2 regions of the Paenibacillus sp. P32E genome follow, and region 1 is predicted to be linked to the other one. Evidence: riboswitches for the same ligand, from Rfam matches in the RefSeq annotation. Region 1 holds a riboswitch; the other holds the start of a gene.

What was found. Region 1 has a riboswitch for thiamine pyrophosphate ahead of A3848_RS05905 (thiamine phosphate synthase). Riboswitches for the same ligand answer to the same signal wherever they lie in the genome.
Region 2: it holds a riboswitch for thiamine pyrophosphate, as region 1 does, so the genes downstream of both, thiC (phosphomethylpyrimidine synthase ThiC) here and A3848_RS05905 (thiamine phosphate synthase) in region 1, are expected to answer to the same signal.

What each region holds. Positions count from the first base shown of each region.
Region 1 is NZ_LVYY01000004.1:201,650-209,109, reverse strand. Features, by position in the region: gene yfbR (5'-deoxynucleotidase) at 1-341, shown strand, start outside; gene thiH (2-iminoacetate synthase ThiH) at 509-1,621, opposite strand; gene A3848_RS05915 (thiazole synthase) at 1,652-2,416, opposite strand; gene thiS (sulfur carrier protein ThiS) at 2,557-2,760, opposite strand; gene A3848_RS05905 (thiamine phosphate synthase) at 2,826-3,428, opposite strand; TPP riboswitch at 3,553-3,654, opposite strand; gene A3848_RS05900 (SDR family oxidoreductase) at 3,823-4,692, opposite strand; gene A3848_RS05895 (NUDIX hydrolase) at 4,929-5,354, shown strand; gene A3848_RS05890 (hypothetical protein) at 5,437-5,862, opposite strand; gene mdh (malate dehydrogenase) at 5,985-6,926, opposite strand; gene icd (NADP-dependent isocitrate dehydrogenase) at 7,017-7,460, opposite strand, start outside.
Region 2 is NZ_LVYY01000077.1:23,614-31,073, forward strand. Features, by position in the region: gene A3848_RS30135 (tetratricopeptide repeat protein) at 1-17, shown strand, start outside; gene trxB (thioredoxin-disulfide reductase) at 37-990, shown strand; TPP riboswitch at 1,065-1,171, shown strand; gene thiC (phosphomethylpyrimidine synthase ThiC) at 1,287-2,981, shown strand; gene A3848_RS30150 (DUF1858 domain-containing protein) at 3,244-3,471, shown strand; gene A3848_RS30155 (DUF438 domain-containing protein) at 3,514-4,785, shown strand; gene A3848_RS30160 (ROK family glucokinase) at 5,043-5,993, shown strand; gene rapZ (RNase adapter RapZ) at 6,040-6,939, shown strand; gene A3848_RS30170 (gluconeogenesis factor YvcK family protein) at 6,996-7,460, shown strand, end outside.

The DNA of each region.
Region 1 (7,460 bases):
TTCCGCCGGAGCTTACTTCTGTTTACGCGCCGCTTCTGCAGCCTCAGGACAGTCCTTCCGGCTCCGAAGATGCCCTTTTGCTGCGTTATGTCAAAGCGGCAGATCATCTGGACGCTTACCTGAAATGCGTCTGGGAGGTTGCTGCAGGCAACCGTGAATTCGCAGCGGCCAGGGTACAAACCGCAGCCAAACTGCGCGGGCTTGAAATGCCGGAAATGGAATACTTCCTGATTCATATGGCTCCCGGCTTCGAGATGTCCCTGGATGAGCTGTCCGCCGGTTCGGACGGAGGATCTGTGGATTGCGGACAACCGGTGGATGGCGCGGACAACATGTTATAAACAGTGGACTCCTATGATCGGACCCGTAGGAGCTCAATCAAATTCTAATCTGTAGATACAGAACAGGCTGCTTCAAGCAGGAGTAGCACCAGAGTCACAGATTCTCTGCATATTTTTCTGACAATTAGCTCCTCAGCACCTTAGCACGGTTACCACGGCAACCCTTATCATGCCTGCAGCTTCAGCAGGTCCCAATCCTTAAAGACGGGCTGCAGGCCGGCTGCCTGAAGCATATCCGTGATCTCCTGCACATTCCGTTCATCCGAGATTTCGAATTGCGGAGTCCCGCCATCCTGGGTGTGTCCCCCTACTTCGGTGGAGACACCTGCCGACATTTTGGTGATCCCAAGATGGATCAGGTGATCCCGCAGGGAGGCGGGCTCCCGGGTGGACAGGGTAATGCCGGAGCGTGGCAGAAACAGGCGATACGCCAAAATAATCTGCACCAGCGCACGGTCGGTAACATCGCTCTCCGGGTTGAACTCGCCCAGATACGGACGAAAACGCGGGGCGGATAAGCCGATTTCACATTCCGGATATTTGTCCTGCAGATAGCGGGCATGCATCGCGGTCATGAAGGCTTCCTGGCGCCAATCATACATGCCCAGAAGCGCACCGATGTTGACCGAGCGGAAACCGGCCTGACACCCTCGTTCGGGGGCATCCAGACGGTTCCGGTAGACTCTTTTGGGACCTTTCACATGCAGCTTGCGGTAGGTTTCCTGATGGTACACCTCCTGATACAGGGTCAGCCCGTCCACTCCCGCTTCCCTAAGCGCCCGATACTCCTCAGTAGACAGCGGGTTCACCTCTATACTGACAGAAGAGAAGTATTCATGCAGAATTTCTACGCATTCCTTCACATAAGCGGCCGGACTATCCCTGCGCGATTCCCCGGTCAGAATCAGAAGTTGGCGCAGGCCCGTGGAGGAGATCGCTATAGCCTCTTGTCTGATCTCCTCCGGAGTCAATCTTTTTCTAGGAAAATCATAAATCGAGCTGAAGCTGCAATACGTACAGTGATTCACACAGAAATCAGCCAGATACATCGGTGTGAACAGCTGCATCACATGCCCAAAATGCGAACGGGTCAACCGTTGCGCACGCTGAGCCATCTCCTCCAGACAAGATTCCGCAGCCGGAGACAGCAGGGCCTGCAGGTCTTTTTCATCCAGACGATCCTTGAGAAGTGCCCGCTTCACATCCTCCACCCGGTACTCCTGCCACAAACTCCCGTAAGGCAGTTGCTCCAGACGAGTCAGTGGTTCAAAAAAACTCATGTTACTCCCCCATTTCCGTTAGCCAGTGAGTCACTTCAGAAATCCGGTCAATGGCGAAGACGCAACAGCCGTCTCTTCCACTGGACCGAGTCCTGCCAAATAGGCCTTGCGGCCTGCAGCTACCGCCTCACGGAAGGCCGCAGCCATCAGCAGCGGATCACGGGCGGTAGCGATTGCCGTATTGAGCAGCACAGCGGATGCGCCAAGTTCCATCGCTTCTGCCGCTTCGGACGGGCGGCCGATGCCGGCGTCGACGATCACCGGTAGATCCACCTCAGAGATGAGAATGCGCAGCAGCTCTGTGGTACGCAAGCCGCGGTTCGAGCCGATGGGGGAGCCAAGCGGCATGATGGCGGCGGCCCCCGCTGCTTGCATCCGCAGCGCGGCTGAGAGGTCCGGGCTCATATAGGGCAGCACTACGAAGCCTTCGGCGGCCAGTATTTCTGTGGCCCGGATAGTCTCCAGGTTGTCTGGAAGCAGATATTTCTGATCATTGATTACCTCAATCTTGACCCAATTGCCAAGGCCTGCGGCTCTGGCCAGTCTGGCGATCCGCACAGCCTCCTCAGCCGTGCGCGCACCCGAAGTATTTGGAAGCAGAGTCATATGGGAAGGAATATGGCTGATAATATTGTCCTGGCTCTCCGGATCTACACGGCGCAGAGCTACCGTGATTACCTGTGAGCCTGAAGCTGAAACCACCTCGGGAATCAGTGTATTGCGGCTGTATTTGCCGGTACCGATGAACAGCCGGCTCGATAACGTAATGCCGCCAATCACCAATGGATCTAACATGAACTCGCCTCCTGGGATGAAATTCGACAAGGGAAACGGCTTCACCGTCATTTTTAAGACGGTATCCGTTTCAGTAAAAAAATAGAAGGATAATTTTTAGCGTGAAAAAAATTCAAATATTTTATGATAGCCTCATGGCTTCAGCCCCCGCCTACAAAATGCACCAGCTCCAGCCTGTCGCCTTCACATAATATCTCCGACCCGTAATGCTCCTTGCTGACAATCTCACCATTTCGTTCCACGATCACAAGCCGAAAGCTCCATTCGGGCCGGCTTAACAGATCGGCAACGGTCCGGCATTCTTCCGCAACCACTCCTGGCTTGCCATTAATGATCAGATTCATGCGCTCTCACCTCCTTGGCGTGGTACCATTCACCGATTTACTGGAGTCACAATACACCACAGGTCCTACGCCTCCTGAACCGCCAACCGGTAAGCACGGGCAGCAGATACGGGGTCATCCGCTCCGCAAATGCCGGACATGACCGCAATCCCGGCAGCACCGTGACGGATCACTTGACCTGCATTTCCAGGCTCCACCCCGCCGATAGCAATCAGTGGAATACGGGTGCTGCGCACCGCTTCCTCCAGGAGCGCCAAACCGCGCCCCCGCTGTCCGGGCTTGCAGCCGGTAGGGAAAATATGGCCGAACAGGCAGAAGTCCGCCCCCTGCCTGCCTGCTTCCGCTGCTTCTGCCGCGGAGTGCACCGACCTGCCCAGCCGGAGACCTGGAGCGGCTGCACGGGCTGCTGCAGGCGGCAGGCTGTGCCAGGCTAGCTGGACAGCGCCTGCACCGGCGGCCAGCGCAACATCCAGCCGGTCATTGATGACCAGTCTGGATGCGGGGATTCCTGCACGCAGCAGTTGCTCTGCCATGCTGAGCAGCTCCAGGGCAGACCGGTTTTTTTCCCGCAGATGAATAAAGTCCACGAGCGGATGCACAGCAGCCGCCAGGCTGACGAAACGCCCAAGCTCAAGCTTCCCGTCCGATATTAAATGAATTTCCGCCACTTCTTCACCTCCTGCTCCACACTATTGCAGCAAAACGCGCAACACAAAAAAACCGCCCCCGCGATAGGAGGCAGTCATAAATTTGTACAGGAATACGGGTGTAAGAAATACAACCCCGCTGCAGTTCATTCATTCTCCGCTTTCCTACGCTGGTTTTAACCAGATCAGGTTCAAAGGGTCCGAACGTCACGTTCGTCTCAGCCTTGCGGCACCCCTAGGGACAATTGCAGTATTCAATTGCTGACGTGGTTCATATTAACATATTAATCCTCGGAAAAGCTATCCCTTTTACCCAAAGCTTCATCTTATATGGTACATAAAAAAGAGCAGACCGCATGGGCCTGCTCTTGAACTGTTATATTTTCCAGAAACCTACTTGACCGTACAGCAACTTCTAGCCGTTGACAATTTCCCCGCCGTTGACATGCATTACCTGGCCGCTAACATAGGATGAATCATCCGAGGCCAGATAGACGTAGGCTGGTGCCAGCTCTTCCGGTTGTCCCGGACGCTGCATGGGCTGTGTGCCGCCGAACTCGCTGACCTTTTTGGCATCAAATGTGGATGGAATCAGCGGTGTCCAGATCGGACCCGGAGCTACAGCATTCACGCGGATGCCCTTTTCCGCCAGATTCATCGACAGCGAGCGGGTGAAGCTGAGAATCGCGCCTTTGGTGGACGAATAGTCCAGCAGCTGCGGACTGCCGCGGTAGGCGGTGATCGATGTCGTGTTGATGATCGTGGAGCCTTTTTTCAGATGCGGCATAGCTGCCTTGGTCAAATAGAACATGGAGAAAATATTCGTACGGAACGTCCGCTCCAGCTGCTCGGAGGTAATATCCTCGATCTTGTCCTGCGGATGCTGCTCGGCCGCATTGTTAATCAGGATGTCCAGCTTACCGAGCCCCTCTACCGCCCGGTTGATCAGATCCTGGCAGAACGCTTCTACGCCGATGTCACCGGCGATCAGAATACACTTCCGTCCCTCCTGCTCTACTTGGCGTTTGGTCTCTTCGGCATCAGAATGCTCATTCAGATAGGAAATGACCACATCCGCACCTTCTTTGGCAAAATGAACGGCAACCGCCCGTCCAATACCGCTGTCGCCTCCCGTAATGAGCGCCGCCTTACCCAGCAGTTTGCCTGCCGCTTTGTAGCTGGACGTTTCAAATTCAGGGCGCGGATTCATCTCGCTCTCGATACCGGGCTGACGGTCCTGCACCTGGGGAGGCAAGGTTTTGGTAGTCTGCTTATTTTCTGGCATGATCCATTCTCCTTTCGCTGTGTACCTTTTGTTGAAGTAACCACATCGTATTAGGATGGCTTCTGCATCATCAATTATACAATCGCTTTACGTTAAGTTACTTACCACACTTCCCGGCTGTCCAAACAAAAATACAGTCGTTTTTGACTTAAAGGGCCGATATAATTTAGTGAAGTATAGATCCGAGATAGGATCCGGAGCGATTAACCCATAGGATAAGGAGGCGCATAAGTTATATGACCAGAAATACACGGAGCATCATCGTTGCGGTCAAAGGAGTCATTCTGCATCAAGGCAGAATCCTGCTCGTACAGCGGGCAGCTGCAGATGCGATAGGAGCAGGCAGCTGGGAATGCCCCGGCGGAAAAATGGAATTCGGAGAAGGCCTGGAGGCTGCACTCGAGCGGGAGATTAAGGAGGAAACCGGACTTACGGTCACGGTGGAAAGGCTATTGTATGCCGTGTCCTTTCTGACCGATCCGGGCAGGCAACTCGTCATCATTACCTACTGGTGCCGGACCGATGAGAATACAGTGGTGCTCTCCGAAGAGCATGCAGACTATAAATGGTGTACCCGTCACGAGCTTCAGACCCTGCTCCCACCCGGAATACAAGCGGAATTTGAGAAAAGCAATGTGTTTTTGTCAGAGGACCTGCTATAAGGTAATCAGGCTGGAATGCAGTAAAAGCCCGCCCCCTCGAATCAGGGGCAGGCTTGACGGTTTGGTGAATAATCATCCTTACCTAGATAATGTGTCTATACACCATGAAGAATACCATTACGATCAGCACAACCATCAGCAGCAGGCTCATGGTACGAAGCTTCGCGGTTTGGTCTGACACATCACGGTTCTCACGCATGCCGGCTGTGGCCAGACGCAGCGGCTTGCCCATAATACCGCCCAGAGCAAACATTGCCAGCAGGAGTACAACCACGACAACCATCCAGGCTACGGTGTAATCCCCCTTAGAGATCATGTATCCGCCAGTCAGCAGCTGAATGACCAGACCATACTGGGCAAACCGGTTCAATCCGCCAATGGCGCTAAGCGTCCCTTCTTTGGCTGCTGCAGACAGCTTACCGGTGCCGCTCAGAATAAACGGAAGCACCAGATAAAAGCCGACCGCCAATGTCCCGATCATATGTAAGAAAAAGAAAATCCGATCCATTGTTTAACCTCCTCACTTTTCGCTGTGATATAAGTTACATTCTTATTATACCCAACCCCGCCGTCCATGAAAAGAAAGCCCTCATTTCCATTCAAGAAATGAGGGCTTGTGACCGCTGGGAATCATACCTTAACCACTGAAGTAACCGCACGTACAGAATCTGCTGATTTATCCAGAGCCGCCTTTTCTTCCGCGGTCAGCTCCAGCTCGTAGATCTTCTCAATACCTTCCGCACCAAGCAGCGCCGGGATACCCATGAACAGTCCGTCATAACCATATTCCCCTTCCAGCAGGGCAATGACGGGAATAATCCGCTTCTTATCCTTCAGGATCGCTTCAGTCATTTGCACCAGAGATGCTGCAGGAGCGTAGTAGGCACTGCCATTACCCAGGAGGCTGACAATTTCGCCTCCACCGGCACGGGTACGCTCTACAATATCAGCAATCCGCTGGGCAGGAATCAGCTTATCAATCGGAATGCCGCCGGCACTGGAGTAACGGATCAGCGGAACCATATCATCCCCATGGCCACCCATCACAAAGCCGCGTACATCCTCTACCGAAACATTAAGCTCTTGAGCAATAAAGGTGCAGTACCGCGCGGTGTCCAGCACACCGGATTGACCGATTACACGATTTTTAGGAAAGCCTAGGGTATTATAAGCAACGTAAGTCATGGCATCCACCGGATTACTCAGGATAATTACTATGGATTCCGGAGCTACTCGCTTCACATTCTCACAGACTGATTTTACGATGCCCGCGTTCGTATTCACAAGGTCATCGCGGCTCATCCCCGGTTTGCGGGCAACTCCCGCCGTAATGATGACGATATCTGAATCGGCAGCATCGCCGTAGCTGGAAGTTCCTGTGATCTGGGCGTCATACTTCTGCACCGGACCGGCTTCCTGCATGTCCAGCGCCTTCCCCTTGGTCTGGTTCTCAAGCTGGGGAATATCCAGAAGCACCACATTGCCAAGCTCCCTCTGGGCAAGCATCAGCGCCGTGGTGGCACCGGTAAAACCGGCGCCCACAACTGTAATTTTATGACGTTTGATAGCCACGAGTGATCCTCCTAAGCGTTTGTTAGGAATACCGTATTGAATTCCTTCGTACAAACTCACTTCGTAAGCATATGCAATTGATTTCAGGGACTACAGGTGATTAATGATCTCGTCAGCAAATGCCGAGCATTTCAGTTCTGTTGCGCCTTCCATCTGACGGGCGAAATCATAGGTTACGGTCTTATTGTTAATGGCCGTGCTCATGCCATTGTAGATCAGATCAGCCGCTTCCTGCCAGCCCAGGTGCTCCAGCAGCATGACGCCGGACAGAATCACTGAACCCGGATTTACCACGTCCTTATCCGCATACTTAGGTGCAGTACCATGGGTAGCTTCAAAAATAGCGTGACCCGTAATATAGTTGATGTTCGCGCCGGGAGCGATGCCGATGCCGCCGATTTGCGCAGCCAGTGCGTCGGATAGGTAATCGCCGTTCAGGTTGAGCGTTGCAATCACATCGAAATCGGTTGGACGGGTCAATACCTGCTGCAGGGCAATATCCGCAATGGCATCCTTGATGATGATTTTGCCCGC
Region 2 (7,460 bases), on a different contig from region 1:
TTACGGAAAATATCTGACCCTAAGGAGGACTTGCTAATGTACAAAACAATTGTAATCGGAACAGGTCCGGCAGGATTAACTGCTGCGATTTACCTGGCACGTGCCAATCTCAGCCCCCTTGTTATTGAAGGACTGCAGCCAGGAGGACAATTGACTACGACGACAGAGGTAGAGAACTTTCCTGGTTTTCCTGAAGGTATTCTAGGTCCGGATCTGATGGATAACATGCGCAAGCAGGCAGAACGCTTTGGGGCTCAATTTAAGAATGGCTGGGTGGATTCTGTGGATTTCTCGCAGCGCCCTTTCAAAGTAACCGTGGATGGTCTGGGTGTACTGGAAGCAGAGTCGGTGATTATATCGACCGGTGCTTCGGCGAGGTACCTGGGCATACCGGGAGAGCAGGAGAATGTCGGACGCGGGGTAAGTACCTGTGCAACCTGCGACGGTTTCTTTTTCCGTGGTAAAAAGATTGTCGTGGTCGGCGGCGGCGACTCCGCGATGGAGGAAGCCAGCTTCCTCACGCGATTCGCTTCCAGTGTAACTCTGGTCCACCGCCGTCCGGAACTTCGCGCTTCGAAGATTATGCAGGACCGGGCGCGGGAGAACAGCAAAGTAGCTTGGGCCCTGAACCGCACACCGCTTGAAGTGACCATCGGGGATACCGGGGTGAAGGGACTTACCGTCCGTAACAATGATACGGGTCTTGAGGAGCTCGTGGAAGCAGATGGCGTATTTGTCGCTATCGGCCACACACCGAATACCGCGTTCCTGGGCGGTCAGATAACTACGGATGCCAACGGCTACATCGTTGTGAATCCGGGGACAACCGAAACCAACATTCCCGGCGTGTTCGCTTGTGGGGATGTTCAGGATACCCGTTACCGGCAGGCGATTTCGGCTGCAGGAACCGGCTGCATGGCTGCTATGGATGCTGAGAAATATCTGGAAGGCGCTATGGTACATGACTGGAGCGAAGCGCTGGATAAGTAACCACAATGCTGGTTAAACAAATTTTTTGATTGACAATAAATACCTGCTAAAGTAGATTGTATTTAATTAGATAAGATACCCACTAGGGGAGCCTGAATAGGCTGAGACGGGGAAATTGAATTCCCGGACCCTTGAACCTGATCTGGATCATACCAGCGTAGGAAAGTGGAGCCGGACCTTTTTTGAGCACAGCCTTATTGGGCTGTTCATGAATAAAGCCGCTCCAGGTGGAGCGGCTTTTTGCTGCGTGCTGATCTTATCTGAATGGCTCACAGAGCGATGAGGAGGAGATAAAAATGTCAGATTCATCAAAAAAGGAACAAATCGATCTGTCGGGATTTCCCGCAAGCCGTAAGGTGTATGTAGAAGGCTCGCGTCCCGATATTCAGGTTCCGATGCGTGAAATCCGTCTTAGCCGGACCGAAGGTGTTGCGGGGGAAGAGGACAATGCACCGCTTCGTGTCTATGATACCAGTGGTATTTACACTGATGCCGCTGAAGATACCAATGTTCGGAAAGGGTTGCCTCCGCACCGCTTAAGCTGGATTGCGGAGCGCGGGGATTCAGTGGAGTACGCCGGGAGAACCGCTCAGCCCAGAGACTCCCGATTAGCTGCAGACCGGACGTCGGCAGAAGGGTTCGCCGGCTTGCGGCGGAATCCTTTAAGAGCACGTGAGAGCTGCAATGTTACCCAACTGCATTATGCGCGGCAGGGGATGATTACGCCGGAAATGGAGTATATCGCGATTCGCGAGAATACCCGGCCTGAATTTGTAAGGGATGAGGTCGCTGCCGGACGGGCCATTATCCCGGCTAATATCAACCATCCTGAGAGTGAGCCGATGATCATCGGCCGTAACTTCCTGGTTAAGATCAACGCGAACATTGGGAATTCCTCCGTGACTTCTTCCATTGAAGAGGAAGTGGAGAAGATGAGATGGGCGACCCGCTGGGGTGCCGATACGATTATGGATCTTTCCACTGGTACAAAAATTCATGCCACCCGCGAATGGATTATCCGCAACTCACCAGTACCGATCGGCACAGTGCCGGTCTATCAGGCGCTGGAGAAGGTAAAAGGAATAGCCGAGGATCTGACCTGGGAGCTATATCGCGACACGCTGATTGAACAGGCGGAGCAAGGCGTGGATTACTTTACCATTCATGCCGGGGTGCTGAAGCAGTATATCCCGCTTACTGCCGGAAGAATGACCGGAATTGTGTCCCGAGGCGGCTCCATCATGGCGGCCTGGTGCCTTGCACATCAGCAAGAGAACTTTTTATATACACATTTTGAAGAAATCTGTGAGATTATGAAGACTTATGATGTGGCCTTTTCCTTGGGAGACGGACTGCGCCCGGGCTCCATCGCCGATGCCAATGATGAGGCTCAGTTCGCTGAGCTGGAGACACTTGGGGAGCTGACAGCCATGGCCTGGAAACACGATGTTCAGGTGATGGTCGAAGGTCCGGGGCATGTGCCGATGCACAAGATCAAGGAAAATATGGACAAGCAGCTCGAGCTCTGCCAGGAAGCCCCTTTCTACACCCTGGGTCCGTTAACCACGGATATTGCCCCGGGTTATGACCATATTACTTCGGCGATTGGGGCGGCGATGATCGGCTGGTTCGGGACAGCGATGCTGTGCTATGTTACGCCCAAGGAGCATCTGGGTCTGCCTAATAAGAATGACGTGCGCGAAGGAGTTATCACCTACAAAATCGCTGCTCATGCTGCAGATCTGGCCAAAGGCCACCCGGGTGCCCAGGATCGGGACAATGCATTGTCCAAGGCTCGGTTCGAGTTCCGCTGGCGTGACCAGTTCCATCTGTCGCTCGACCCTGAGCGGGCGCTGGAGTACCATGATGAGACGCTTCCAGCCGAGGGTGCCAAAACAGCGCATTTCTGCTCCATGTGCGGTCCCAAATTCTGCAGCATGCGCATTTCGCACGATATCCGCAATTCGTCCAGACTGAGCCAAATGCTATAACCGGAACGGACTTTATAAAAGGCTGTTTCTTCTGCTGTAACAGGCGGAGGAAACAGCCTTTTTTTATATCCATAAGTTGGCATACAGGCATGATGGTAACAAAAACGGGGCCAATTCATTTCTGCTTTGCAATGAATAGTTGCAGGTATATAAGTTTCTAATTTAGTGACTGCAATCACTCTTTGGCCCCGTACCCTATGCTAAGCTGTTGTTGAGAAAGGTTATCAATTGACATGAAGCTAAGCTGCAGGAGGAGAGTGCAATGAGCAAACGCCTTAACATGGATGAATCCATATTCGAGCTGGTCAGTCGTTATCCGGAGGCCATAGACATTATGGTTGAGCTGGGTTTCCGCGATATTACGAAGCCTGGCATGCTGCAGACGGCGGGTCGGTTCATGACCTTGTCTAAAGGAATCACAATGAAGAAAATGGATCGCGAAACCGTCCGACTGGCCTTTCAGAGCCATGGCTTCGAGATTATTGAATAGATCACTGAGATTAACAAGTGGAATAGAGAAGGAGAGAGAACGATGAGCGAACTGATTAACAACCGTGAAATGGATATTCCTGAGCAGACACGCCGCCAAGCCATGCTTAAGGAGATTATTAAGGAACTGCATGCCGGAAAAAGTGTAGAGGAAGTCAAAGCGCGTTTTGCAGAAGCGGTAGGTGATGTTACGGTAGCCGAAATTTCCGCGATGGAGCATTCCCTGATGACAGAGGAGGGGATTCCTGTAACGGAGGTACAGCGCCTATGCTCTGTGCATACGGCCATTTTTAAAGGCTCAATCCAGGAAATTCACCGTTCTAACAAGCCAGAGGAGCAGCCGGGACATCCTGTCCACACCTTTAAGCTGGAGAACCGTGAGATTGAACGGCTTGTGAACTTCCGCTTGCAGCTGCATGCCGATAAATTCCAGCGGAACGACAGCGAAGAGATGATTTTCAAGCTGTTGGAGGATCTGAGCCTACTGCTGGATCTCGACAAGCACTATAGCCGCAAAGAAAATCTGTTGTTCCCTTACCTTGAGAAATACGGCATTTATGGACCAACCAAGGTAATGTGGGGAGTGGATGATGGTATTCGCGGTATGATTAAACAGGCAAAAGCGGCGCTCAGTGCGTACAACGGGGAAGCTGCGGAGCTTGGAGCTCTTCTGACGAACATTATCCAGGAAGTAAATGAAATGATCTTTAAGGAAGAAAATATTCTGCTGCCGATGGCGCTCGATAAGCTGACTGAAGATGAATGGGTCAAAATCGCCCGCGAAAGCGACGAAATTGGCTTCTGTCTGACTGCGCCGGAGCAGGAATGGATTCCTGAGCGTGCCGCAGAACCGGAGGGAGCAGCCGTGCAAGCGGAAGAAGGAGAGGGAGAAGGAGGATTATCGCCGCAAGGCTTTATCCGCTTCGAGACAGGCCTGCTGTCGCTGCATCAGCTGGAAACAGTGCTGAATCATTTGCCTGTCGACCTGACATTTATTGATGAAAATGATGTAGTCCGCTACTTCTCGCATGGGAAAGAGCGGATCTTCGCCCGCACTAAGGCCGTCATTGGACGCACGGTGCAGAACTGCCACCCGCCGCAAAGCGTGCATGTCGTTGAGAAGCTGCTGGAGGATTTCAAGGCGGGCCGCAAAGACGCTGAGGATTTCTGGATTGCCATAAAGGATAAATTTATCTACATCCGTTATTTCGCAGTACGTGACGAAGCAGGCCGCTACATGGGTACCCTCGAATTCACCCAGAACATCGCACCGATCCGCGCACTGGAGGGACAGAAACGGATTTTGTCGGAGTAGCCGTCTAGAGTCAAACGCCTCACCGGCCATCCCCTTAAGTGAAGTTGATCCATCCGCCCCTTGCCGCATAGGTAAGAGGCTTTTTTTATAAAGATAAGAATTTACAGGGTACTCTAAAAACCGTATCTTTAGTCTTAAAAAAATACCAGCCCCTTATGTGGCCGGGTGTGCCGCCTTTCCTTGACCGCAGGGGTACCTTCTATTATAGTGGGTACGTAGGATTAACTATTTTAGCATAGAAAAAGGTGGCTTGTTACATGTCTGAAAGTATCTACGTTGGCGTGGATTTAGGTGGAACCACGATTAAGGTTGGAATCTGCAATGCCGAGGGGAACCTGCTGCACACTTTTGAGGGGCCTACGGGAACTGCGGATGGCGTCGATGCCGTCATCGATAATATCGAAAAGTATGTGCGTCAGATTGTGGAGGACTCCCCGTACTCTTGGGATCAGCTTGCCGGTGTAGGAGCGGGCCTGGCCGGGTTTACGAATATTCGTGAAGGAATTATCATCCTTGCGCCTAACATAGGTTTTAGAGATGTGCCGATCCGCTCCATTCTTGAGGGTCGCTTGAACAAGCCAGTCAAAATAGACAATGATGCTAACGTCGCTGCACTGGGTGAGGCCTGGAGCGGAGCGGGACGTGGTGTGGAGAATTGCGTCTGCTACACGCTGGGCACAGGTGTCGGCGGCGGTATCATTATTAATGGTAAGGTGTATCAGGGTTTTGCCGGACTAGCGGGCGAGCTTGGTCATATTTCTGTAGTGCCTGATCTGGAAGCTATCCAATGCGGCTGCGGCAACATGGGTTGTTTGGAGACCGTTTCCTCTGCTACGGGTATTATTCGCATGGCCAATGATGCTGTTAGCCGCGGCGACCGCACTTCCCTGTCCATGGTGGAGAAAATTGCCGCAAAAGAGGTATTTGATGCAGCCAAGGCCGGAGATGAAGTTGCTCTGCGAATTGTGAACCGTGCTGCGTTCTATCTGGGTAAATCCATGGCTGCTGTCGCAGCGGTGCTTAATCCGGAGGTATTCATCGTTGGCGGCGGTGTCTCCAAAGCCGGAGATATTCTGTTTGAAGAGGTTCGCCGCGTGTTCGCGAAGCTGGCCCCGGCCCCACTACAGACCGGAGTGACCATCGTGCCTGCCGAGCTTGGAAATGATGCGGGTATTATTGGCGCTGCAGGTCTTTTGCTGCGTTCTTAAGCAGATGGAATTATTCATATACTATGTATAGGGAGGGGGCGCTTTGATGACCGAAATGGAACAATCACCGCCCGGTGGTGCCACCCTGATCATTATTACGGGCATGTCAGGTGCAGGCAAGACGATTGCCGTGCAGAGCCTGGAAGATCTCGGATTTTTCTGTGTGGATAATTTGCCGCCGGTGCTGATTCCCAAATTCGCAGAGCTGATTGAGCAATCCAAAGGGAAAATTGCCAAAGTAGCGCTTGTTATCGATTTGCGCGGAAGAGAATTCTTCACAGCTCTGTCGGAGTCACTGTCCTATATCAAAGATGAGTCAACGATCGGTTTTGAAATTCTCTTCCTGGATGCAACAGATTCCGTACTGGTACAGCGCTACAAGGAGAGCCGGCGGCATCATCCGCTGGCGCCCCAAGGCATGCCGCTGGATGGCATCCGCCTGGAACGTCAGATGCTGGAGGAGCTGAAGAATTCAGCAACCTTATGTTTTGACACCAGCAGCATGAAGCCTGTCCAGTTGAAGGAGAAGATTATATCGCGTTTTTCCCATCTGGGCAAAAGTACTCTTTCAGTTAATATTACTTCGTTTGGCTTCAAATACGGAATTCCGATCGACGCAGACCTTGTGTTTGATGTCCGTTTTTTGCCGAATCCTCATTATGTGGATCATTTGCGGCCAAAGACCGGTCAGGATAGCGAGGTTTACGATTATGTAATGAAATGGCCGGAGACACAGACGTTTCTGACCAAACTGTTGGATATGCTTCATTTCCTGATTCCGCAATACCGGAAAGAAGGCAAATCCCAGATTATTATCGGTATTGGCTGTACGGGAGGCAAACACCGCTCTGTGGCAATATCCGAATACCTGGGTAAGATGCTGGGGGTTAGCGAGACGGAGTCGGTAGCCGTCAGTCACCGGGACTCCGAGCGTGACCGGCATTAAGAGAGAAGGGGTCAATAGTGGCTGAAGAACAAGGACAACGTCCACGTATCGTCGTTATGGGTGGAGGTACGGGATTGTCTGTTATGCTTCGCGGTTTGAAGGAAAAGCCGCTTGATATTACAGCGATAGTTACGGTTGCGGATGACGGGGGAAGCTCTGGCATACTGCGCAGCGAACTGCAAATGCCGCCCCCTGGCGATATCCGCAATGTACTGACAGCAATGGCTGATGTAGAACCGCTTATGGCCCAGATCATGAAATACCGCTTCAGCAGCGGAGAAGGCTTGGCCGGGCATAGCCTCGGGAATTTGATTCTGGCGGCGCTTACGGACATTTCCGGTGACTTTGTCACTGCGGTCCGGGAGCTTAGCCGGTTATTCGCCGTGCGCGGACGCGTCTTGCCTGCTGCTGGCGAAGCTGTAGTGCTACACGCTGAGATGGCTGATGGCTCTATGATTACAGGTGAGTCCAAAATCCCTGAAGCCAGAGGAGTCATCAAACGGGTCTCCCTGGAGCCGGCA